Regions from separate parts of the Exiguobacterium sp. SH3S3 genome, predicted to be linked through region 1. Evidence: riboswitches for the same ligand, from Rfam matches in the RefSeq annotation. Region 1 holds a riboswitch; each other region holds the start of a gene.
The links. Region 1 has a riboswitch for S-adenosylmethionine ahead of EVJ28_RS03550 (Na+/H+ antiporter NhaC family protein). Riboswitches for the same ligand answer to the same signal wherever they lie in the genome.
Positions count from the first base shown of each region.

Region 1 (8,084 bases):
TGGCATGTTGGCGACGGCATAGTGCTGCACACCGTAGCGTTCGTACGTCGGCGCGTCATGCGTCGTAATATGATCGATCGTCTCACAGATCCCGCCTTGGTCGATGGCGACATCAACGATGACTGACCCCGGTGACATTTGTTGCACCATCTCTTTCGTGACGAGTTTAGGTGCTTTCGCGCCCGGGATGAGGACGGCACCGATGACGAGGTCGCTCTCGGCGACTTGCTTCGCGATATTATAGCGGTTCGAGATGAGCGTGTTGATCGTGTTCCCGAACTGGTCGTCGATTTGGCGGAGACGAGCCGGACTGATGTCCATGATGGTCACGTTGGCTCCGAGACCGATGGCGATGCGGGCCGCGTTCATTCCGACGACACCGCCCCCGATGACGGTGACGTTCGCACGAGGCACCCCGGGAAGACCTGCCAAGAGGATCCCTTTGCCGCCATGCGGTTTTTCTAAAATTTGCGCCCCGATTTGAGCAGCCATCCGTCCTGCGACTTCGCTCATCGGTGTGAGCAGCGGAAGCGTACGGTCGACTTCGACCGTCTCGTAGGCGATGGCGGTCATGCCTGAATTGACGAGCGCTTTCGTGAGTTCAGGTTCGGCCGCTAAATGTAAATACGTGAAGAGCGTGAGGTCTGGACGGAAATATTGATACTCTGACGGCTGTGGTTCTTTTACTTTCAAGGCGAGTTCAACGTCTCCCCAAACGTCCTGTGCTGAATCGACGATGCTTGCCCCAGCGTCGATGTACTCCATATTCGTGAAGCCGCTCCCGATACCGGCCCCCGTCTCGACGAGCACCTCGTGTCCGAGTTCCGTCAAGACGGATGCACCCATCGGCGTCAACGCGACGCGGTTTTCGTTATTTTTAATCTCTTTCAATACCCCGATTTTCATGTGTAGTTCCCCTTTCTATCTGCTGACACAATCTGTTCACACCTCTAGTATAGACCCAAGTGAAATCGCTGTCTTTAGCATGGATTCTAAAAACGGCAACCCCCACTTTGTGATTTTTCACAAAGTGGGGGTCAGTCGTCTTGACGATATTGTCCGGCCTTGATCGCTAAATAAATAGCAGCCCGTTCCGGGAGCGAGACTTGGGTGATGCTCGTCAGTTCTTCGATCCGTCGAATCCGATACAAGACCGTGTTCGGATGGATATGGAGGTGGGCGGCGACTCGTTTGACGTTCCCGTCAAAATAGAAATACCATTCAAGCGTCGTCACGAGTTCGGTGTGGTGGACTTGGTCATACGCCTGCAACCGTTCGATCGTCGGGTGCGTCTCGAGGCGCAGGCCGATCCGTCGGGACAAATCGGGGACGAGTTGATAGATGCCGATCTGCTCGAACGCCCGGGCACTAGCGAGCTCGAACGGGAACTTCCGGCGTAGCGATGTGACCCGTCTCGCTTCCTCGGTCGCGGCATAGAGCGTATCGCTCTCGAAGAAACGACGGCTAATCCCGAGGCGAGGTTCGGCGTCAGTGAACTTGTCTTGAAGCTGGGTCTCGAAGCGGTCGGCCCACTGGAGGAGGGCGGCCTCTTCTTCAGATAGCTCGGACTTCATATAGTGCCAGACGAGCAGCTGTTGGCCGTCGATGGCGTGAAGGACGACCTCGATCGCTTCTTGTGTCGCAAGCGCATAAAATAACCGCTCAGCGAATTGCGGAGTGATCGGCTGCAAGCAGTCGATGATCGTCAGGCGATTCGCGACGGCGATTGGGGCAAGTTCGTTCAAGCGTTCCCGATGTGCGGGAGCGAGGTATGGCGAAGCGAGCACTTCTAAAAAGAAACGCTCGAGTTCGGCATCGATGCGACGTTCGTGCATGGCGATCGTCATGAGCAGTTTCTTGGCGATATTTGCCCCGTCCTTCAAGACGGTGAGTTCCTGCTCGGAGAACGGGGTCGTCCGGGCCAGGCTCCAAATGTAGCCGAGCACGTCTTCTTGCTGCTTGATGACGACGGCGGCGCGCTCGCTGAGACCGATGGCCATCCGGGCCGGGATGACGACAGGCTCGTCTCGGTCGATCAGCTCTTGCAGGATACCGCTTTCCCACAAATCTTCGATGACGGCTTCCGGGACACGGCGGCCGATGATGGTCGCAATCCGGGCCGGGTCGGTCGAGTCGGGATGCGTGCTATAGGCGAGTAGCTGATGGTGGCGATTTTCGATCGTGATCGGTGCGCGGATCGCTTGCCCGATCGCTTCGGCGAGTGTGTCGAGCGATTCATATGATTTCTGTAAAAAAGGCATGTCGATTCCTCCTCTCTATCACTATACCGTCTCTGTTGTGAAAGTTCACAAAAAGATGGATAGTTTTTGAGAGGGGAACGACATGCCTGAACGTGTGTATCGTTTACATGGGGAAAAATAGTCCGACGACGAGGCCGAGCAATGCGCCGACGATGACTTGGTACGGTGTATGGCCGACGAGTTCGTTCAAGATCGGTGTGTCGTGCTTGATCCCTTTAAAATAGTCGTTCAATAGACGGGCTTGGAAACCGACGGCTTGACGGACGCCGGTCGCATCGTACATGACGATCGTCGCAAACGTGAGCGCGAGGGCGAACATGCTCGAGTCGAGGCCTTCAGCCCGGCCAATCGCGGTCGCGAGCGCGACGACGGTCGAGGTATGGGAACTTGGCATTCCGCCTGAGGCGAACATAATTTCAAGTTCAAAGTCACGTGTTCGAATGAGTTCGGTCACAAGTTTGGCCGCCTGTGCGATAAACCAGGCCAGTATTGCGGCGAGTAACGGTTCGTTAAAGAGCAATTCAGTCACTTCCTGTCTGACAATAGTATCTACACTATACCCGATTCCATGCCGCGCTAGACGTAAAGTTTCTGTCAAAAATAGCGTCGCGGGCAAATGCCCGCGACGCTATTCGGTCGATTTTTGTTACCCGACGACGCCTTCAGTCTCTTGAAGTTTTTCCGCGATGTTCTCGATGATAAAGCGGTTGCGTGGATGCTCCTGACACTCTTTCGAGCATGAACGCATCTGTTTCGGCTCACACTCTTCACAACAGAAGTGTTGTTTATTGCACTCCGGGTTGGCACAATTAACGTAACGGGTCGTCTTCGTTCCGCAGTGCATACACGCTGAAACGACTGACGGATTGACCGTGTTGACCGGGACGTTGATGCGCTCGTCAAAGACGTAAAGCTCGCCGTCCCAGTTTTCACCTTGCGTCGCTTCGTCCTTGCCGTACATGGCGACGCCGCCTTTTAAGTGGAAGATGTTGTCGTGACCTTGGTCACGCATATATGCGGTAAATTTCTCGCAACGGACGCCTCCGGTACAGTACGTGAGAAGTGTTTTCCCTTCGTAGAGGTCTTTGTTCTCCTCGAGCCAGTCTGGCATGTAACGAGAAGCCTCTACGTCGATTTTGATCGCATTTTTGAAGTGACCAAGATCGTACTCGTAGTTGTTACGAACGTCGAGGATGACGACATCATCGCGATTCATCATCTCTTTCCATTCTTCCGGTTCGAGATACGCACCGTGTTGTTTAGGCACGTCGAACTCGCCATCAAAGCGCCACGTCACGAGCTCTTGTTTGTGACGGACAAAGATTTTCTTGAAAGCATGCTCTTCGACTTCATCGATTTTGAACTCGATGTCGCTGAAGTATGGATCGGCTTTCAAGTCGTTCATGTACTGTTCGGTTTGTTCCCAAGTGCCCGAGCACGTCCCGTTGATTCCTTCGGAAGAAATCAAGATACGTCCTTTGATCCCGAGGTCCTTACAATACTTGAGGTGTTGTTGTGTCAGTGTTTCTGGGTCCTCGATGTTGACGTACTTATAGTACAGTAAGACCCGCATTGGTTTTGTTTCCATGTTATTGCTCCCCTGTGTTCAGTTTTTTGCAGGAAAACGAACGTTGGGTTGTGTCGTTCGACGAATGAACTTGCCTGCAACCACAAGTCCATTATTATATGATAGATATCACAGTGAAATTTCGCAAATACTTTTTATTTTTTTTGAGGAGGGCAGGGGGATGCGTCCTCTTGAACGAATTCGGGTAAAAGGTAGTAACGAAAGCCGAAGGTGGAAACTGAGATGCTCACATCACTACAACAATATATATTGAACATCATCGAATGGCTCCAAGGACTGCCGGGAGGTCCTTGGGCTGGACTCGGAGCCCCGTTCCTAGAAGCGATTTTCCCGTTTCTCCCGCTCGTCTTGATCATCTCGGCGAACGCTGCCACGTATGGCTTCTGGCTTGGTGTTCTCTTGTCATGGATCGGCAGTTTGGCAGGGACGCTCCTCGTGTTCGCCGCCGTCCGATACGTGTTCCGCAAACCGATGACGCGTTGGCTCGAAAAACATAAACAGGGTGTCTATTGGCTCGATCGCATCAACCATATGAGTCCAATCTCGCTCGGATTCTTATATTCGTTGCCGTTCATCCCGGTCAGTTTGATCACGTACTTACTCGCCTTGATTCAAATGCCGCTCCGAACGTTCGTATTGGCGGCCGGATTCGGGAAACTGCTCGTCGTCATCATCTTCTCGGTCATCGGTGATCAGTGGCAAGAGTTCATCCAAAGCCCGTTCCGCTTATCGATGCTCGGCCTGCTCTTGCTCGTATTGTGGGCGATCAGTCGCGGTCTCGAAGAACTTCTCAAACGGCGCGCTTTCAAAAAACGGAACGAAGAGCTCAAACGTAAACGTGAAGCAAGAACATAAAAATCCTCGAAGGCGGCCGCCTTCGAGGATTTTTGCTTAGTTGGTTTTTTTGAAACGTGGGAAGTTGAAGACGATCGCCAAGCCTCCGCAAATGAACAGGAGGAACGGATAGAACATATACGGGACGAGGGCGGGGGACGCCGTGTTCGTCAACTCGGCGGCGATGAGGAGCTGCGCCCCGTAAGGCAGAAGTCCTTGTACCCCGCACGAGAAGATGTCGAGTACGCTCGCTGACTTTTTCCGTTCGATGTCATACGTATCGGCGATATTCGCGGCAAGCGGGCCTGCTACGAGAATCGAGATCGTATTGTTCGCCGTCGCGACGTTCGTCGCACTGACGAGCCCGGCGATGCTCCATTCCGCACCAGCCCGGCGCTGAATCCGTGACGTGAGTGCATCTCGTAAATAGGTGAGTCCACCGTTATGCGAGATGAGCCCGACGAGTCCGCCCATGAATAACGTCAAGAGCGAGATCTCGGCCATGCCCATCATACCGTCGGCCATCGCCGTAACGTAAGACGTGACGGCCAAGCTTCCGTCAATCAGTCCGATGATGCCAGCGAGCGCGATGCCGCCGAGCAAAACGAGGATGACGTTCAGTCCGGTCAAGGCGAGGACGATGACGGCGAGATACGGAATCAATTTGTACCATTCGAACGCGGCCACTTCAATCGTCGATTCTCCACTTGAGAGAACGGCTAACAGGACGGTCGTGATGATTGCGGCCGGGAGCACGATCCAAAAGTTGGTCCGGAACTTGTCACGCATGTTCGTCCGCTGTGTCCGGACGGCGGCGATTGTCGTATCTGAGATGAATGACAAGTTGTCTCCGAACATGGCCCCGCCGACAACGGCCGCGGCCGCGATCGCGATATTGACCCCGCTCTCTTGATGGATGCCGAGCGCGATTGGGGCGAGCGCGGCAATCGTACCGGTCGATGTGCCCATCGCCATCGAGATGAAGGCAGCGATGACGAACAATCCGCTCAGTAAGAGTGACGGCGGCAGGAACGTCAACGCCGCATTGACCGTCGCGTCAATCGCACCGATTGCACCGGCGACGTTCGAGAACGCGCCAGCGAGCAGGAAGATGAATATCATGATCAAGATACCTGGATTACCGGCGCCTTGGGCGATACGTTCGACGGTCTGTGTGACGCTTCCTTTCGTCATCATCGCGGCGACAATTAAAGCGATCAACGCCGCGATCAGCACCGGGAACTTGTAAAAGTCACCATAATAAATACCTGCCCCGATAAAGAAGACGAGGAAGACGAGCAAGGGCAAGAGCGCCCATTTGTTAGCTGTTGGTTGTTCCAATCGATTCACCTCATTTCATAGAATAGAAAAAGAGAGCCTTCCGAAAAAGGCTCTCTGTAAGAGACACCCTTTTCATCTTTCGAGCAGAACGCTCGCTGGATTTGGCACGGGTTACCCGCTGCCGAGACATCTAAGGGCCAGTCCCTCCGTCTCTCTTGATAAAAAGTCGTCATGATGTAGTTGTTAGACACGTTTTCTAACGTACCTGTTTCAAGTCGGGTTGTCAACAGAAATCCCCCTGCGCCAATGGACGCGGGGGGAAGTCATGTCGTCAAAAAATTATAATGGGCGACGCGGTTACGACCGGCGTACTTGCCGCCGACGTAAAGGGCCCGGTCAGCGTTACGAATCGTATCATCAAGCCGTTTGTCGCCGAACGCTTGAATCGTATCGACGCCGATCGAGGCGGTCACGGGAATATCGACCCCATCGACACGGAACGGCTTATCTTCAATCTTCTGTCGAATCCGTTCGGCGATATCGACGGCTTGGTCGACGTCGCAATGATTGAGCAGCAAGATGAACTCCTCGCCCCCGTAACGGGCCGCAAAGTCATCGGTCCGGAGCACTTGCCGGATTCGCCGTCCGAACTCTTGGAGCACGCTGTCTCCGACTTGGTGACCGTGCGTGTCATTGATTTTTTTAAAGAAGTCGATGTCGAGCATCGCGACTGAGATCGGGTACATCGAGCCGTCCGAGATTTGTTGAATCCCATACTCGTAGAACGCGCGCGCGTTGGCGAGCAGCGTCAAGCTATCGGTGCGGCTTTCCGTGTATAGGCGGTCGCGTTCGTGGCAACGGCTGATTGTTCGGTTGAACGACTTCAACAGTTTCATCATCTCGTTTTGAATGATGGGCGGATAGCCATAGACGTGTTCACCGATCATGACGATGCGTGTGCGGATCCCGTCAATCTCTTCTGACTGGACCGAGATGAAGCTGTGGTAATCGTCATGAAACGCTTCTGACAACGCTGCGTCCCATTCGAAGCGCATCTCATAATCGACAGACTTGGCGTGTGGATGGCGCGCTTCAATCAAGTCGAAGACGATCGGACGGTCGATCGGCTGTCGCGTCAACAAATCGAAATAGAGCGTTCGGTCGAACAGGACGAACTCGACAAACCCTTTATCATATTGGTTGAGGCGCTCACATTGACTCAAGAACACTTCAATCGCCTGGGCCTCGCTTTGAGACAGGGAGACGGCCTCTTTCGCTTCATCGTACTGTTCGATCAATGACTTGAACGCGTCTTGGCGCCCTTTTTGGATCATCAACCGCTTAATAAAGAACGTGAGGGCGGCCGCGATGCTACTGACGACGAGCAAGTTCGTCTCACGGAAGAACGACGCGGCAAGGATGAAGACGAAACTGACGATGTACGTGTAAAAAGCGATATTCAGAAAATCACGGACTGGGATATCGACGCGGAACCACCAGCCGACTTGATACTTTTGAACGACCGTGTTCAAAATGATGGCGCTGATCAGACCGATGAGCGGGACGAACGAATCCTGCGAATAGAAGCCAAGACCGGTCTCACCGCCGAGTGCCAAGTAAACACTTGCCGGGATGGCGATTTCTAAAAATGACGTGATCGCGTTCCAAGGATAAGTGAACCGGAAGCGGCGGAGCGCGACGCGCGGTTTTAAGTTGGCGAACTGAAAGACGAGGAGTCCGATTTGGTTGACGAGGAGCGCCGTCTCAAAATCAAAGAATAAAAAGATGATGAGGACGATGCTTTCTGAAAACGTGAAATAGACGCCTTTCCGTTCAATCGAGTCCATTTGGAAAATGATGACGAGCAGCGCGATCAAGATGAACGGAAGCGGCTCGATCGCCGGAACATCAAGGACACCGGTTGTAAACAAGGTGATGGTCAGTAAAACGATCAAACTCCAAATGCTCCAACCGAGGACGGACATTTTGCGAAAATGATTCATAGTTCCCTCCTGTGTGGGAAAAGTCTTCTCATATGTATGGTAGGAGATTCGGCACGGTTGCGCCCAAGTCCTGCCTATTCATCATAATGGCTGAATTCTAGCATTGAGTCTACATCA
Region 1 covers NZ_SJUU01000003.1:34,559-42,642, reverse strand. The annotation lists gene ald (alanine dehydrogenase) at 1-906, opposite strand, end outside; gene EVJ28_RS03570 (PucR family transcriptional regulator) at 1,038-2,261, opposite strand; gene EVJ28_RS03565 (divergent PAP2 family protein) at 2,365-2,790, opposite strand; gene trhO (oxygen-dependent tRNA uridine(34) hydroxylase TrhO) at 2,908-3,849, opposite strand; gene EVJ28_RS03555 (TVP38/TMEM64 family protein) at 4,072-4,704, shown strand; gene EVJ28_RS03550 (Na+/H+ antiporter NhaC family protein) at 4,741-6,024, opposite strand; SAM riboswitch class I at 6,094-6,189, opposite strand; gene EVJ28_RS03545 (GGDEF domain-containing protein) at 6,288-7,967, opposite strand.

Region 2 (8,084 bases), on a different contig from region 1:
GTCTGTTGCCGCTCGGTGATGTCCGAGGCGATCTTGACGACACCGATGACGTCATCCCCCTCATAGATTGGCATATACGTCGCCTCGAGCCAAATCGAGTCGCCCCGGGCGTCGATGCGTTCGATCTTGTCGGCCGAGCTGAACCCGTCGAACAACTTGTTCCAAAACGCTTGATAGTCCGTACTGTTGACGAAGTTCGGCGTACAGAACAGATGGTGCTGCATCCCGACCATCTCATCGCGTTTGTATTTCATCGCCTTGGCGAAGGCGTCGTTCACATCGACGACACGGCGCTGGCGGTCAAATCGAATCATCGCCATGTTCGCTTCGATGGCGCGAAGCACGTCTGGTGACGATAGGCTGACATCTCTCGTTTCAATCATTCCGATAATTCCCACCTTTATAATTTGAGTTATTTCAGGACATTTTTCCTTTGTTAGTACAATCGAATTCAAGTGTAACTTGTGATAAAAGTCCTGACTAGCGCCGTTTTTAACAGTAAGTCAATATCTTGAGTTTGAAGTATTTACCAACTTCATCACAGGTCATCCGGCAATGAATCGCAAAAAAAGAACTCCTCGTTTACAGGAGTCCCATTCGACCTTTTCGTGAAACTGACGGTGCTAATCTTGTAAAAAGATTTGCTTCTACGTAGTTGTCGATTCTTCGGTCAGTTGCGCGCGATTGGCGGATTCATCGACACCGCCAATCGTCGCTGCAGCCGAAGTCTCATCAAACCAAACGTTCTGCTTACTCCACGGCACCGGGAAAAAGTTCATGGAATATTTTCGCACCTTCACTCGACAACTTGAACTGTTCGTCCGTGTCCATATCTTTCACGAAGACATCAACCTTCTGCGAACGTTTGTGGTAACTCAACTCGAACTGTTGACCACGATTTCCTTTCAGCAGCGTCAAATACATGTACTCGCCCGCTTCCCCACTTTTGGTCGAAGGTGTCCCCGTCTCGAGCGCCTCGGTCAACCGTTCATAGCCTTGCCCCCTGATGCTGACTGCATCCGGATAGTTAAATGAGACACCGGGTTCGTACATATATTTGTGGACATAACCGATCGAAACAGCATCGGTATCCGCCGTTTCGGTGATGAGTGGGCTCTTCTTGAATCGGATCGAGACGGTCGTTGTCTTTGTCTGTCCTTCCGTCTCATAAGTCAATTCATATAACGAGAGCGGCGACATTGAGTCCATCTTGCCACCTTTACTCAGTGATCGCACGGATAGACTGTCCACACCGTTAACGAGATCGCTGTCGCTCAAGGCGTACATCCCATAATTAATTCCGTCTTGAGACAATAGCAGATAAGGCATGTTCGTCGAGATGTCGTATCCAATTGCTACGTAACTATCAAACTTGGCGAGATACGGGCCGAAATCAAAATATGGGAAGAACACGCCGCCATCTCCAATCCCGAACTCGATGCCCCCATTGAACCCTGGAGAAATCGTATAGAGAGTGTCTAAAAACGGGCGAACTTCTTGTCCATCATTATAAATAGCGTCCGGTTTATGTAACGCGTCCCGCACTTCTTGTGACGCCAATTCGATGGTAGGCAGTAGCGGGAACTCGACTCCCGTCTTATCTTTTAAATAGGATGGGCGCGTATCGAGCGCGACAGCCCGATACCCTTCTAACTGATCCGATTTACAGAACGCATAGACCGCATCCCCTTCGACGTATGACACTTCGTTGAAGGCGTATACTTCCGCATCGTTATCGATAAACGGCATTCGGGTCGCATACGCCATCCCGAGTACGGTGAAGTGGTCCCCTTCGATAGTTGACAGCAACTTACTTGCTTCACATTGTTTCAAGATACCCTCGGCGTCCACGTCTGTTTCTCGTGACCCGCTCGAAATCCGCTCGGCTTGCCAATGGGCGTCGATATGATCGTAGCGGACGACTTCAGCCTTTTCTGAGCAGCCCGCTGTCAAGATGAGCATGCCCATCCACAGCAACGTTATCTTTTTCATAACAGTCCTCGCTTTCTTAACTCACTTATCGACGTCACTCTTCAATTCTGGGAAGTAGGACAGGAACGTCTCGGCCCCTTCACTCGTCAGTTTGTAAGTCTCATCGGTTAGTTTATCCGTCAAGAAGACGTCCATCTTTTTCGAGCGCTGTTTGTACGTCACCTTGAACTCTTGACCTTTCAATCCATCAATTAGTGTCAACCATCTATACTCACCCTCGTTCCCAGATCGTTTTGACGGTTTTGCGGCGTCGATCGCTTGAACGAGATCGTCCATTTTGATGCCGGCTGCGTTCAAGATGAAAGGATACTCCTGAACGGCGACGCCATCAAAAGGCTCTTTATGGAGATAAATGTTTGGCTCCTCATCCAAATTGAGCCATGGATTTACTTGTGACGCCTGATCTGTTTCCGGAGTGTTTTCTGAGACGAGCTCGTTCTGATTGAACTCGATCGTCACGATGTCCATGACGGGTGCTCCGTTTTTATCATACGTGAATTCGTAGACCGGATAACGAGTCCCAGGTACGAGCTCCCCTTCGAGCGGAATCCGCTCTACTTTTAACTCATGATAGGCAGACTTGCTTTCGTCGATCTCCGGAGAAATCTCTAGCGGGATCATCGTAAAATAACCGTTTCCGTACGACAGCAATATGTAAGGCATTTCATCGGCTTCATTGTAACCGATCGCGACGTCGGTCTGCCCCAATCCCACCATCGCAGGTTCGAACGCTAGCAACGGGAACAACATCGCCCGTCCAGCGACGCGAATTTCGATTTCACCGTGAAATGCGGGGGAGAATTGAATGAGCGAGTCGAAGAACGGTGTCACTTCATTGCCGTTGTCCTTTAAATTTTCTTCGTTACGTAGAGACTCTTTTGCGAATTCGTCGCCCGGACGTACAGACGGAAGACACTCAATCCGGATTCCGTTTTCTGTGTCAACATAGTCCGGGAACGAGGGAATGACTTCCGCCCGTAGACGCTCTGAAATGCTGTCTTGGCAGACGGCGTAAAATTGATCCCCTTTGACGTACGTGACGCGTTTATATGCATTATCGTTCACGCTCATCGAGATAGGCGTTCGTCCCGCGACGACCGTATCGAGCACCGTCAAGTCACCCGACAAATCGGTCGTCAATGGACCAGTACAGGCGCTCAACGTCTCATGTGCCTCTTCAAGAATGATGTGATTGTCGGCCGAATAGGCGCTGACTCTCCAGTGTGCGTCGATATAATCCAATTTGATGACGTCTGTCTTAGTTTGGGAACAGCTCGCTAGAAGCAGGCAAGACAGCGCGACCGGTATGAGTTGTTTTTTCAAAGCGACTTCCCCTTTCATCTAACCCCATTCCAATTTTACCATTATCTTACTTAGTGGAGTAGGGCACAAAAAAATACCCCGCTCGCATAAAGCGAACGAGGTAAGTATCGACGTGTCATACACTGCGGTCGATGGCGCGTGTCAGTCTCGTCTCGACATCCAGTGCGATGGACTGGAGCGACTCGTCCTCGATCAATTCGATCAGTTTCGTCGGTTTCGGCATCCCGACGTGGGTCGCCCCGTCTTTTGTGAAGACGGCGAGCTTGCAGGGCAGGAAGTAGCCACCCTCCCGGTGCGCCGTGATGACTTTCTTGGCCTCTTTCGGGTTGCACACTTCGAGGATACGATAGTCCCCGTCGATGGCTTCACCTTTCTCTTTGAGCGTATCACTCAAGTCGAAATCCCACAGCACGCCGAACGCTTCGTCCTTGAGCGTCGCTTTCAACTTCTCGACCACTGCTTCGACCGACTGATCCGTCTTCACCGTATAATCAAACATATAAGCCCCTCCTTGTTTGTTGTCTCTCTCGTCATGTACCCGAACTAGTCTGAAACAAATCGTATCGTCGTTTTGAAAAAGTATATGTGATTTGAAACATATTCCGCGTTCGACTCGTAGTAATGAGAGAAAATAAAAGAGTCCATACTTACGCAAAGGAGAAGTGGTTGTCGTGACGGTCACCGTATTCACGCATACAAGCTGCAGTTCTTCCCGCAAGACGCTCGATTGGTTACGCGAACAGAATATCCCGTTCATCGAGAAGAAATTGACCGACCAAGGAATGTCGTTCACCGAGTTCAAGGAGATGCTCCGGCTCACCGAAAACGGGACGACCGATCTCTTGTCTGTCCAAAAAAGTGTCTACAAACAAGCGGCCGACCAGCTCGACGAGATGTCGCTCCGCGAACTGTACAGTTTTGTCGCGACGCATCCACAGATCTTGAAGAGTCCGATCGTCGTCGATGACAACCGGATCCAGATCGGGTTCAGCGAGAAAGAAATCCGGACGTTCATCCCGCGGCATAACCGGATCGCCGACTTGAAACGACTATTAGACAAACAGTAAGAGCGCCGCAAATTTTGCGACGCTCTTTTGTCAGGCTTTCTTTAGTCGGGCCGCCAAACGGTTGCCGAATGATTGGATCGACTGCACGAGCAGGATCAAGACGAAGATCGTCACGTACATGACCTCCGGCTCGAACCGGAGATGCCCGTACTGATAGGCGATATCGCCGAGTCCACCCGCACCGACGAGACCCGCCATCGCCGTCGCACCGATCAGACCGATCGTCGCGATCGTCAGACCGAGCACGATTGACGACCGCGCCTCACGGATCAATACGTACCAGATGATCTTCCGCGTCGAGATGCCCATCGCCTCGTACGCCTCGACGACGCCGCGATCGACTTCGAGCAGTGCCGACTCCATCAAACGGGCGATGTATGGCGCCGTGAAGACGATGAGCGGCAACAGCACGCCTTGGACGCCGATCGTCGTCCCCATGATGAAACGGGTGAACGGCAAGATGAAGAATAGCAGAATGATGAACGGGATCGAGCGGACGACGTTGATCACGCTCGACAATGCCCCGTAAAAGTAACGGTTCGCGAGCCGGCCATTCGGCCGCGTCAAGACGAGGAGCGTCCCGAGCGGCAAGCCGATCAGTGTCGAGATGACGAGCGCGACGCTGGTCATCGTCAGCGTCTGGATCGTGCCCGTCCAAATCAAGTCACCCCAATTTTCCCAAAACTGTAGCATGGTTCGTCACCTCCTTCACTTTGACGCCGCTCGCTTCAAGGTAGCGGACGGCTTGGTCGGTCTGTGCCTGGTCCCCGTCGAGATGGACGAGCAAGTTGCCGACGAGACCGCCTTTCAGCTTTTTGATCCCGCCCCCGATGATGTTCGGCAGCAGGCCGAACCGTTTCGTCAGCTCGGCGAGGACGGCCTGTTCGGTCTGGTGACCGATGAACGACAAGTTGACGAGCGTCCCGTGCGAGCTCAACACGTCGACGACTTCTTTCGGCACGTCGAGGTTCGCTTTCAAGAAGCGGCGCGTCGTCGGATGTTGCGGGTCTGAGAAGACGTCGAGGACGTCGCCTTCCTCGACGATCTTGCCGGCGTCGATGACGGCGACCCGGTCACAGATCCGCTCGATGACTTCCATCTCATGGGTGATCAAGAAGATCGTCAGACCGAGCTCGCGGTTGATCTCGAGCAACAGATCGAGGATTGACTCGGTCGTCTCCGGGTCGAGCGCGCTCGTCGCCTCGTCGCTGAGCAGGATGTCCGGCTCGTGCGCCAACGCCCGGGCGATGGCGACGCGCTGTTTCTGGCCGCCCGAGAGTTGCTCCGGGTAATGTTTCCGGTGATCGGTCAGTCCGACGATGTCGAGATACTTGTCGACCCGCTCGCTGATCGAGCGTTTATCGAGTCCTTCTAGGCGGAGCGGGATGGCGACGTTGTCTTCGACGGTCGCCGTCTTCAACAGGTTATAGTGCTGGAAGATCATCCCGATGCGGTGACGGAGCTTCGATAACCCTTTTTTGTCGAGCGTCGTGATGTCTTGCCCTTCGATCTCGACTTGACCTGACGTCGGCCGTTCGAGCAGATTGATCATGCGGATGAGCGTGCTCTTGCCGGCGCCGCTCCGACCGATGATGCCGAAGATCTCGCCCTTTTCAATCGTCAGCGAGACGTCGTCGAGCGCAGTGACGGTCCCTTTGTTTACCGTGAATGTTTTTGAGATCTGTTTGAGTGCGATCATAGTGCCTCCTTAAAACGCTGGGACGATCGAGCCGTTGAACGTCTCTTCGATGAACGTCCGGACCTCGTCCGAGTGGTAGTAAGATTTGAGTGTCTCGACGACTTCATCGTCCTTGTTGTCGGTACGGACGACGACGTAGTTCGGGTACGGGTTGTCGACCGTGTCTTCATGGAACAAGGCGTCCTCATTGATCGATAGGCCGGCACCCATCGCGAAGTTCGTGTTGATGGCCGCGAGCGCGACTTCCGGGAGCTGGGTCGGGAGCTGTGACGCCTCGAGCTCGATGAATTCGAGGTTGAGCGGGTTCTCGGCGATGTCACGTTTCGTCGCCTTGTCCGTCAATCCTTCTTTCAAGGTGATGAGTCCGGCCGTCTCATACAGGCGCAGCGCCCGAAGTTCGTTCGCCGGGTCGTTCGGGACGGCGACTTTATCGCCTTCCTTCAACTCCTTGATGTCCGTCAGCTTATCCGAATAGAGCCCCATCGGGAAAGCGACCGTCTTGAACACGTCGTCGATCTTATAGCCTTTGTCCGACTTCTGCAGCTCGAGGAACGACAGCGTCTGGTAACTGTTCACGTCAAGGCTGCCTTCGTCGAGCGCCGTGTTCGGCGTGTTGTAGTCGTTGAACACTTTGATGTCGAGCTCGAGGCCATCCTCGGCTGCGAGTTCTTTTACTTTCTCGGCGATCTGCTGGTGCGGTCCGCCTGTCACGCCGATCGTGAGGGATTCTGTGCTGAGCGCTTCGCTCGCGTCCGATTGGCCGCACGCCGACAAGGCGATGGCCGCGAGTAGAGATGTTCCTGCGAGTACTGTTTTCTGTTTGATGTTCATGAATGATTCCTCCTCCAAAATAAAAGCCCGCTACTCATAAAGAGTGGCGGGCACGACAAGTCAAAGACAGTCGGACACGCTCATCTCCCAGACGTTTCGTCTGTTGGAATTAGCACCATGATCGTTACGATCTGGTTGCCGGGTTTCATAGGGCCAGTCCCTCCACCACTCTTGATAAGCTATCGGTCTTATTTAATTGTTATCATCTTACTTTTAATCCTTTTATTTGTAAACAGAAAATACTGAATTTTCAAAAATTATTTTCAAATAGTCAATATCGAGCGGGACGGGTGAGCGTTGCAATTCAGTCTCGGCCCGGACCGCGTCGACCAGTTGCGGGATGTCGGCCGGAACGAGTCCGAGCGTCTCAAGTGACGTCGGCGCGCCGATCCTGGCGAGCCACGCCTCTAAATACGGGGCGTCAGACGAGCCACGCAACCGTTCTTGGACAAGGAGGCCGAAGCCGACCTTGTCGCCATGTAAGAACGGATGGGTCGACTCGAAGCGGCTGAGCGCGTTGTGGACGGCGTGGGCGACGGCGACGCGTGTCCCGGCGTCCCCGAAACCACCGACGGCACCGCCGACGGCAAGGATGTGATCGACCGCGAACCGGGTCTCTGGCCCATACGCGGTGAAACTGGACTCACTCAAGTCGAGTTCGACGAGCCGGCCGCATTGCTCGGCCAAGGCGAGACCGGTATTGACGCCGGCATCAGCCGAACTGTCGCCGCTCAAATAGCGGGCCTCGTAAAACTTGGCGACCGTGTCGATGACGCCGGCTCGGAAGTAGTCGTACGGCGAGTCCGTCACGACCCTCGCGTCGACGATGACCCGCTCGATGACGACGCGGAACACGTCGTAGCGGTCATAGGCGCCCTGCTCGTCATAGATGACGCTGAGCGGTGTGAAGGCGGCACAGTTCGAGGCGAGCGTCGGGATGACGATCAGCGGGACACCTTGCCGGTAAGCGACGAGTTTCGCCGTATCGACGAGCTTGCCCCCACCGACGGCAAGGAGGACATCCACATCCTTCAAACGGAGCCGTTCGACCTCCGCGTCCGTGCATTCGCCACGGAACAGCGATGTCGGATAGGCAGTGATCGCTGGCAGGACGCGCTTGACGACGTCAAAACCGTTCTGGCCGCGCAGCACGTGAGCACGACGGCCAGCGA
Region 2 covers NZ_SJUU01000006.1:171,032-179,115, forward strand. The annotation lists gene EVJ28_RS07850 (methyl-accepting chemotaxis protein) at 1-383, opposite strand, end outside; gene EVJ28_RS07855 (hypothetical protein) at 751-1,992, opposite strand; gene EVJ28_RS07860 (hypothetical protein) at 2,014-3,315, opposite strand; gene EVJ28_RS07865 (DUF302 domain-containing protein) at 3,431-3,814, opposite strand; gene EVJ28_RS07870 (Spx/MgsR family RNA polymerase-binding regulatory protein) at 3,987-4,382, shown strand; gene EVJ28_RS07875 (methionine ABC transporter permease) at 4,413-5,075, opposite strand; gene EVJ28_RS07880 (methionine ABC transporter ATP-binding protein) at 5,047-6,081, opposite strand; gene EVJ28_RS07885 (MetQ/NlpA family ABC transporter substrate-binding protein) at 6,091-6,912, opposite strand; SAM riboswitch class I at 6,990-7,093, opposite strand; gene EVJ28_RS07890 (iron-containing alcohol dehydrogenase) at 7,135-8,084, opposite strand, start outside.
Region 2: another riboswitch for S-adenosylmethionine. It lies ahead of EVJ28_RS07885 (MetQ/NlpA family ABC transporter substrate-binding protein); the one in region 1 lies ahead of EVJ28_RS03550 (Na+/H+ antiporter NhaC family protein).

Region 3 (8,084 bases), on a different contig from region 1:
GATCGTCATGACGATCATCGCGACCATGAACATCGTAAATCCTCCCGCGAACGGGACGATGATGAAAGCAGCTAGGAAAATGATGGCACCGACGACGAGTTGGCGCTTCAAATCGTCTTCAAAGTAGCGCAGCGCCCGGTTGAGAAGCGGTTGGGCGAACACGATCAACGCCCCGTTGACCGTCCACAGCAATGAATATTGGCTGATCGTCACACCGAGGTCTTTCGAATGGACGGCGATCGTCCCTTGCCACTGGACGTAGACGAACCAGAGTGCGGCATAACCGATGGCGACAAACCACATCGATTTCATCGTCGCGCCAGAGAGCGTCGTCGCCGCGGCTTCGAGCTGAGACTGGACGATTGGGCGACCCGGGTTTTTTAAGTAACGCAGGCCGAACAACAGCACAACGACGAAAAGGACCGACAAGAAGAAGTTCGCATAGAAGATCCACTCGATGTTGATTCGCGCGATTTGACCGCTCATCGCCGTCCCGAGGGCGACCCCGACGTTTTGGGCGACGTAGATCGCGTTGAACGAGCGCCGGCCACCTTCAGGCCAGATCAAACCGGCAAACGCGTACACGGTCGGAAAGACGAGTCCTCCCGAGAACCCGATCAAACCGAGCCATGCCAAATACCCGAAGAACGTGGCATGAAACAATAAGAAGCCGAGCGAGCTCGCGAGCAACAGCCCGACCGAGATGACGAGCGTCCGCTTCCCGCCGATGCGGTCGAACAACGTCCCGCCGATATAGTTACCCGCGATGGCGAGCGCTGAGTTGACGAGCAGCGCAATACCTGCGAGCGTCATCGACTCGCCTAAATATCCATTAATATAGAGTGTGTTAAATGGCCATAAAAAAGACGCCGCCGTTGTATTGAGCGCCATCGCAATGACTAGAATCCATACCGAAATCGGCATTTTATTGTTCATACCCGTTACTCCTTTCATTCCTTTAAACGATAAAAAATCCGGCACGAAGGCCGAATCTGTGATGAGTCCTTCTCCAAGCTAACGGAACGCTACATAACTGTCAAGAAAAATTACTTATTATGAAGTAAAGCAAGCCCCACCTTGTGATAGCATGAGCAAGGAAGGAGAGGATAGCATTGAATAACCCGTTTGGCCAAGCTAGATTTCACAAATTAAATGAAGCGTATCGTCGCGAATTCGGCGAGAAAGTGTTCAAAGTCCCGCTCGATGGCGGTTTCACTTGTCCGAACCGCGACGGCCTCGTCTCAAAAGGCGGCTGCACATTCTGTTCGGATGACGGCAGCGGCGATTTTGCCGGCAACGCCTGTGATCCGATCCCGGTCCAGTTCGCCGAAGGCACGGCCCGTCTGCATCGGAAATGGAAGCATGCGTTGTATATCGCCTACTTCCAAGCGTTCAGCAACACGTACGCACCCGTAGAGCGCTTGCGCGAACTGTTCGAACCGGCACTCGTAGAAGAAGGCGTCGTCGGTCTGTCGATCGCGACACGACCCGACTGTCTGCCAGACGACGTCGTCGACTATCTCGCTGAGTTGAACGAGCGGACGTCACTCACGGTCGAACTCGGCCTGCAGACAATCCATGATTCAACCGCGAAAAAGATCAACCGGGGCCACGACTATAAGACGTTCCTCGACGGTCTCGCGAAACTGCGGAGCCGGAACATTTCCGTCTGCGTCCATATCATCAACGGTCTTCCTGGCGAAACGCCAGACATGATGCTCGACACGGCCCGAGAAGTTGCTAAAATGGACATACAAGGAATCAAGATCCATTTGCTCCACGTCTTAAAACAGACGCCGCTCGCCAGACAATACGAGTTAGGGCTGCTCGAACTCATGGACGAGACGACATACGTCTCGCTCGTCTGCGATCAGCTCGAGTACTTACCGCCTGAGATCGTGATTCATCGATTGACGGGCGACGGTCCACCCGACTTATTGATTGGACCGACGTGGAGCCGGCACAAAATGGCCGTCTTGAACGCCATCAACGCCGAGTTGGAACGTCGTGATTCCTTCCAAGGAAAAAAGAAGGATGAGATCTATGGGATTAATGAGAGTTTTACCGTTCGCGAAGCATCTATTAAGTGAACACGTTACAGACGGTGCCGTCGCCGTCGATATGACGGCCGGCAACGGACACGATACATTGTTTCTAGCAGAACGAGTCGGCAGCGGTCACGTTTACGCGTTTGACGTCCAAGAGGCGGCAGTCAAGGCGACGACAGACCGCATCACCGCCGCCGATCTGCTTGATCGTGTCTCGGTCGTCCACGACAGCCACGACACGGTCAAGGCGGTCGTCGCGGATGAAACCCGTCCGATCACGGCGGCCGTCTTCAATCTCGGCTACTTGCCTGGGAGCGACAAGTCGATCACAACGACCGGCAACACGACGATCGACGCCCTCGAGCAATTGCTCGACGTGATGGCCGTCGGCGGTGTCATCGTCGTCGTCATCTATCACGGCCATGAGAGCGGGAAAGTCGAGCGGGACGAGGTGCTCGCGTACGCCGAGGCACTCGACCAAAAACGAGCCGGCGTCCTCCGTTACGGCTTCGTCAATCAAATCAATCATCCCCCATTCATCGTGGCGATCGAAAAACGGGCATGAAAACAGGCGACTCGCGTGAGTCGCCTTTTGTCTATTCCCGAATCAATTCATAAAACGTGATGAGCGTCTCCGCGAACTTCGTGTTCAGCCGTTCATAGCCAAAGTGTGGGAACCCTTCGAGCCGACGGATGTAGACTTGATCGCCGCCGATTTTGCGGCAGACGTTCAACGTCAGCCTCACGTCGGCGAAACGATCGTCCGGCGCGTAGAAGCAAGCGAGCGGTAAGCGAGGTAAATGTTTCTTCTCCTCTTGATGCTCGACGATCTCTTCTTCGATTTCGCGGTACTGCGCGTATGTGATCTCGCCGAAACGAGACGACTCTTCCCCGCCGCCGGTGAACGTCATCATACTGAGCGGCAAATCGGGGCGGAACCGGTCGACCGCACTGGCGACGACTTGCTTGAGCCCGCCGATTTGGCGGGACGAATGCCAATCAAAGAGCGGGGAGATGTATGTCAAACTCCCGAGCGGCACGTCGTACTCTTGCAGGAGGCGGTTCGTCAAGAGCGCCCCGAGACTGAAGGCGATGACGTGAATCGGTAGTTTGGACTGACTCGCTTCCCGTAGCGTGTTCTTGATCAGCTGTTTATGGTCTTCTGCCGTCAGTCCGACCGTCTGTCCGGTCACGACAAGCACCTCATAGTCGACACTGAGTCGCTGCAAAAATGCTTCGCTGAGCCGGGACGTGAACTGCAACGGGTAAACGATCACGATAACCCCTTTTCGTGATTCTTCTTCATATGTCATGCTGTCACCTCATTATTAGTATGTCTCATCAATTCTAACAAAAAACATCAGCCGCTGACTGATGTTTGAAAGAAAATCCGTCTGGAGTCTTAGCGTGGGTCGTAGCGCAAATGGATAAGCTCCATCGGTTGATCATACACTTCTTCTTGAATTCGGTTCAGTTCGGTGAACGCTTGATGGCTTAAGAACGCGATCGCCTGCTCGTTCGAACTCTCGACATACAGCTCGATCGGCTGCGCCTTCCGCTCTTGGAGATGTGTCAGCAGTTCTGCCCCAAGTCCTTGGCGATGGTGAGCCGGATGAAGATAGAGACGAAGCACTTCCCAAGTATCACCGCGGTCGATCGCATGGTAAAACCCGATGACGTCTCCTTCGGCCTCACCGACGATGAACAACTGTTCTTTCGCTTCTTCACTCGAACCGATGGCCCGGACGATCTCTTCTTGTTGATAGGCGCGCTCCATCACCTTAGACCGAACGTCATCTGTCACACTGATGGTCGCAAGTGCGATATCTCGAATCGTGGCGGCATCTTCTGGTACGGCTTCCCGCATCTTCATAACAGCTTCCCCCTTTTGGCCAATCTAGTACTATCATTCCCCATCACGTAAAAAATATCCTGCCCTTCTATTACTTTTTCGTGTCGAAATAAAGCAGAACGTTATTTTCTATTTTAACTAGGGTATATGAGTACCAATGCCAACTTACAAAGGAGTGTTTAGACATGGAACCAACATTACAAAACGATCCACACGCAGATAACGCCAACAACCCGAATCGCCAATTCGACCAAACCAACTCGGGTGGTCCTAGAATCAACGTCGTGACCGGGATGCTTCTCGGTGCGCTCGTCGGCGGTCTGATCGCCCTACTTAGCTCGTCGAACCGTGAGACGACGAAACAGTCGCTCACGAATGCGAAGTCGTCTGTCGGCGGTCTCGTCGACACGATCAAAGAAGATCCGGCCGGTAAAGCGTCTCAAGTCATCGAGCAAGTGAAATCGGCGTCAGGTATGATTCAAGAAGTGTCGACCGATGTGCAAAACGTCTATGAAAAAGTTGTCGGTGAAGTCGACACGGTCAAAGAAGACGTGAACAAAGTCGTCGAGACGGCCCAGGAAACAAAATCAGATTTGCAAGATATTGGTGAGAAAGTCGTCGAGGCGAAAGATACAGCACTCGGCAACGAGAACGCAACAAACGAAAATAAACCACAAGCATAATAAAAAAACGACCTTTCTCGCGAAAGGTCGTTTTTTTATGCTTATGCGAAACGTTTTGCGCCTTCTTCAAGCAATGCCGCTTTGTCCGTCTGCTCCCATGGGAGTTCAACGTCTGTGCGACCAAAGTGTCCGTAAGCTGCTGTCTGTCTGTAGATCGGGCGACGAAGGTCGAGCATCTTAATGATGCCGGCCGGACGAAGGTCGAAGTTCTCACGAATGAGTTCAACGAGTTCAGTCTCGCTCAATTTACCAGTGCCGAACGTGTCCACCGCGATTGAAACCGGGTGTGCGACACCGATCGCGTATGCAAGTTGAACTTCCGCTTTGTCAGCAAGTCCAGCTGCAACGAGGTTTTTCGCCACGTAGCGGGCCGCGTATGCTGCCGAACGGTCAACTTTGGTAGGATCTTTACCTGAGAACGCACCACCGCCGTGGCGAGCATATCCACCGTATGTGTCGACGATGATTTTACGTCCTGTAAGACCTGCATCACCTTGTGGTCCACCGATGACAAAACGGCCAGTCGGGTTGATGAAGTACTTTGTCTCGGCATCGATGAGTTCAGCCGGGATGACTGCTGCGATCACGTGTTCTTTAAGGTCCGCTTGGATTTGCTCGAGCGTGATGTCTTCTGCGTGTTGCGTCGAGATGACGATCGTATCGATACGGACCGGGTTGTTGTCTTGGTCGTATTCAACAGTTACTTGCGTCTTACCGTCTGGACGAAGGTAAGTGAGCGTTCCGTTTTTGCGGACTTCTGCCAAGCGACGTGACAATTTGTGAGCGAGTGAGATTGGGAGCGGCATGAGTTCAGGTGTCTCGTTCGTTGCATAACCGAACATGAGGCCTTGGTCACCGGCACCAATCGCATCGATTTCTTCGTCAGTCATTTGACCTTCACGAGCTTCGAGCGCTTGGTCGACACCGAGTGCGATGTCTGCTGACTGCTCGTCGATTGCTGTGAGTACAGCACAAGTCTCAGCGTCAAAACCATATTTGGCGCGCGTGTAGCCGATCTCACGAACAGTTTCACGTACAACTTTCGGGATATCCACGTAAGTCGATGTCGTGATTTCACCAGCTACGAGCACGAGACCTGTCGTGACAGACGTCTCAGCCGCAACGCGGGCGTTTGGATCTTCAGCCAAAATTGCATCCAAAATCGCATCTGAGATTTGGTCACAAATTTTATCCGGATGTCCTTCAGTGACGGACTCCGAAGTGAAAAGTCGACGGTTCAAGTTTGACATTTCGAAAAACCTCCTATTAATAAGGGTGATGTGTGGACGGTACTCGTTCCCCTTACGCGTTGCTTTGGGACGGTAATGAAAAAAACCTTTCGCCACGTTCAATGGGAAAGGTTGAATCGTTCTTCCTTACCCTCTTATCGTTCGAAGCTGTCGCTTCGCTTCAGGATAGCACCTTTTCCGAAAAAGACTACAGGATCGGACGGTTGCTGGGCTTCGTAGGGCCTTGTTCCCTCCACCGCTCAGAATAAGAGTATCCGTTACGAACACCATCATATAAATGCCATACCGTTCTGTCAAGCGTATCTGCTTAATTTGTAAATTTCTTCGTAATCACGGAAATCATTTATGTTTGTGAAATATCAAACATTTTTTTGACGGTTTCCGTTTTTTCACTCCCCGCTTATACAGAATATGTTAGAATGTCTTTGTAAGAAAGCGCTTACTTTAAAGGGTAAAGAAATGCTTGTTTTCGATTAGTGTGTCACATATAATGAAAATGTCATACTAATTAAACGCGGAAGTATGCGGATTTCATCCACATCTATTTAGGGGAAAGGTGGGATTCAGGATGGCGACTACGCTCCTGAAAATCGAAGAATTAATTAAGGGTGCCGATGTATTACGGAACTTAACGGTTCCAGAACTGGTGGAAGAAGCCATTCGTAACGGTGAAGGCGTACTGACGAAAGACGGGGCTTTATCGGTCAGTACAGGGAAATTCACAGGACGGTCACCGAAAGACAAATTCGTCGTCCAAGATGAAGTCAGCAACTCGTTAGTGGACTGGGGGCCGATCAATCAGCCGATCGCAGAAGAAAAGTTCACCGCTCTTCTCGACAAAGTCCTCACCCATCTCGAGACGAAACAGAAGCTGTATTATCTCGAAGCTTCGGCTGGAGCTGACGAGCACTACACGCTACCTGTACGCGCCATCACCGAGTACGCGTGGCACAGCTTGTTCGCGAAGCAGTTGTTCTTGCGAGAGTGGCCGACGAGAGCTGCGTTTGACCCGTTCACGGTCATTTATGCACCGAGCTACAAGGCCGACCCAACAGTTGACGGGACGAACTCAGAAACATTTATCCTCGTCTCGTTCGCCAAACGTACCATTCTGATCGGGGGAACAGAATACGGCGGCGAAATTAAAAAATCGATTTTCTCGGTCATGAACTTCCTATTACCTGAACAGCACGTCTTGTCGATGCATTGCTCGGCCAACGTCTCGGACGCCGGGGAGACGGCGCTCTTCTTCGGACTATCGGGCACGGGAAAGACGACGCTATCGGCCGATATGGAACGGCATCTCATCGGTGACGATGAGCACGGTTGGTCACCAGACGGCATCTTCAACATCGAAGGCGGTTGCTACGCCAAGACGATCAACTTGTCGCGTGAGAACGAACCTCAAATTTATGACGCCATCCGTTTCGGATCGTTGATCGAAAACGTCATCTTGAACGAAGACCGCTCACCCGACTACAAAAACATCTCGCTCACCGAAAATACGCGAGCAGCTTATCCGATTCAATACATCGATAACGCGATGCTCCCTTCACGGGCCGGTCACCCGAACACGATCGTCTTCTTGACGGCCGATGCTTACGGGGTGCTCCCGCCGATCAGCAAGTTGACGAAAGAGCAGGCGATGTATCACTTCCTATCTGGCTACACATCAAAACTAGCCGGGACGGAGCGCGGCGTGACCGAGCCACAAGCAACGTTCTCGACTTGCTTCGGCTCACCGTTCTTGCCGCTCGCCCCGGAACGATACGCCGACATGCTCGGCAAGTTGATCGAACAGCATAACGTCGACGTCTACCTCGTCAACACGGGTTGGACCGGCGGGGCTTACGGTGAAGGGTCGCGTATGAAGCTCAGCTACACACGGACCATGGTGAACGCCGCGATCAACGGTCAATTGCGTGACGTCGACACTGTGAAGCACGACATCTTCAACGTCGACATCCCAGTCCATATCGACGGCGTCCCACAAGACGTGCTCAACCCACGTGACACTTGGAAAGATACGGCTCATTACGATGTCGAAGCGCGAGCGCTCGCCTTGAAGTTCCAACAAAACTTTAAACGATTCACGAAAGCGAGTGAGAAGGTCATCGCGGCCGGCCCAATCGTCTTCTAACTCAAAATGACTAGTACCCCGCTCGGGTACTAGTCATTTTTTCTTGCAATCGCCAACATCCAATCCATCGCTCGGTCCGTCGTCTTCCATTTTTCCCAGAACGGGAGCTGA
Region 3 covers NZ_SJUU01000002.1:150,366-158,449, forward strand. The annotation lists gene EVJ28_RS02500 (MDR family MFS transporter) at 1-936, opposite strand, end outside; gene mnmL (tRNA modification radical SAM protein MnmL/YtqA) at 1,113-2,090, shown strand; gene mnmM (tRNA 5-(aminomethyl)-2-thiouridylate-methyltransferase MnmM) at 2,044-2,613, shown strand; gene EVJ28_RS02515 (alpha/beta fold hydrolase) at 2,645-3,361, opposite strand; gene EVJ28_RS02520 (GNAT family N-acetyltransferase) at 3,451-3,921, opposite strand; gene EVJ28_RS02525 (YtxH domain-containing protein) at 4,086-4,583, shown strand; gene metK (methionine adenosyltransferase) at 4,625-5,833, opposite strand; SAM riboswitch class I at 5,965-6,084, opposite strand; gene pckA (phosphoenolpyruvate carboxykinase (ATP)) at 6,402-7,973, shown strand; gene EVJ28_RS02540 (alpha/beta hydrolase family protein) at 8,003-8,084, opposite strand, start outside.
Region 3: another riboswitch for S-adenosylmethionine. It lies ahead of metK (methionine adenosyltransferase); the one in region 1 lies ahead of EVJ28_RS03550 (Na+/H+ antiporter NhaC family protein).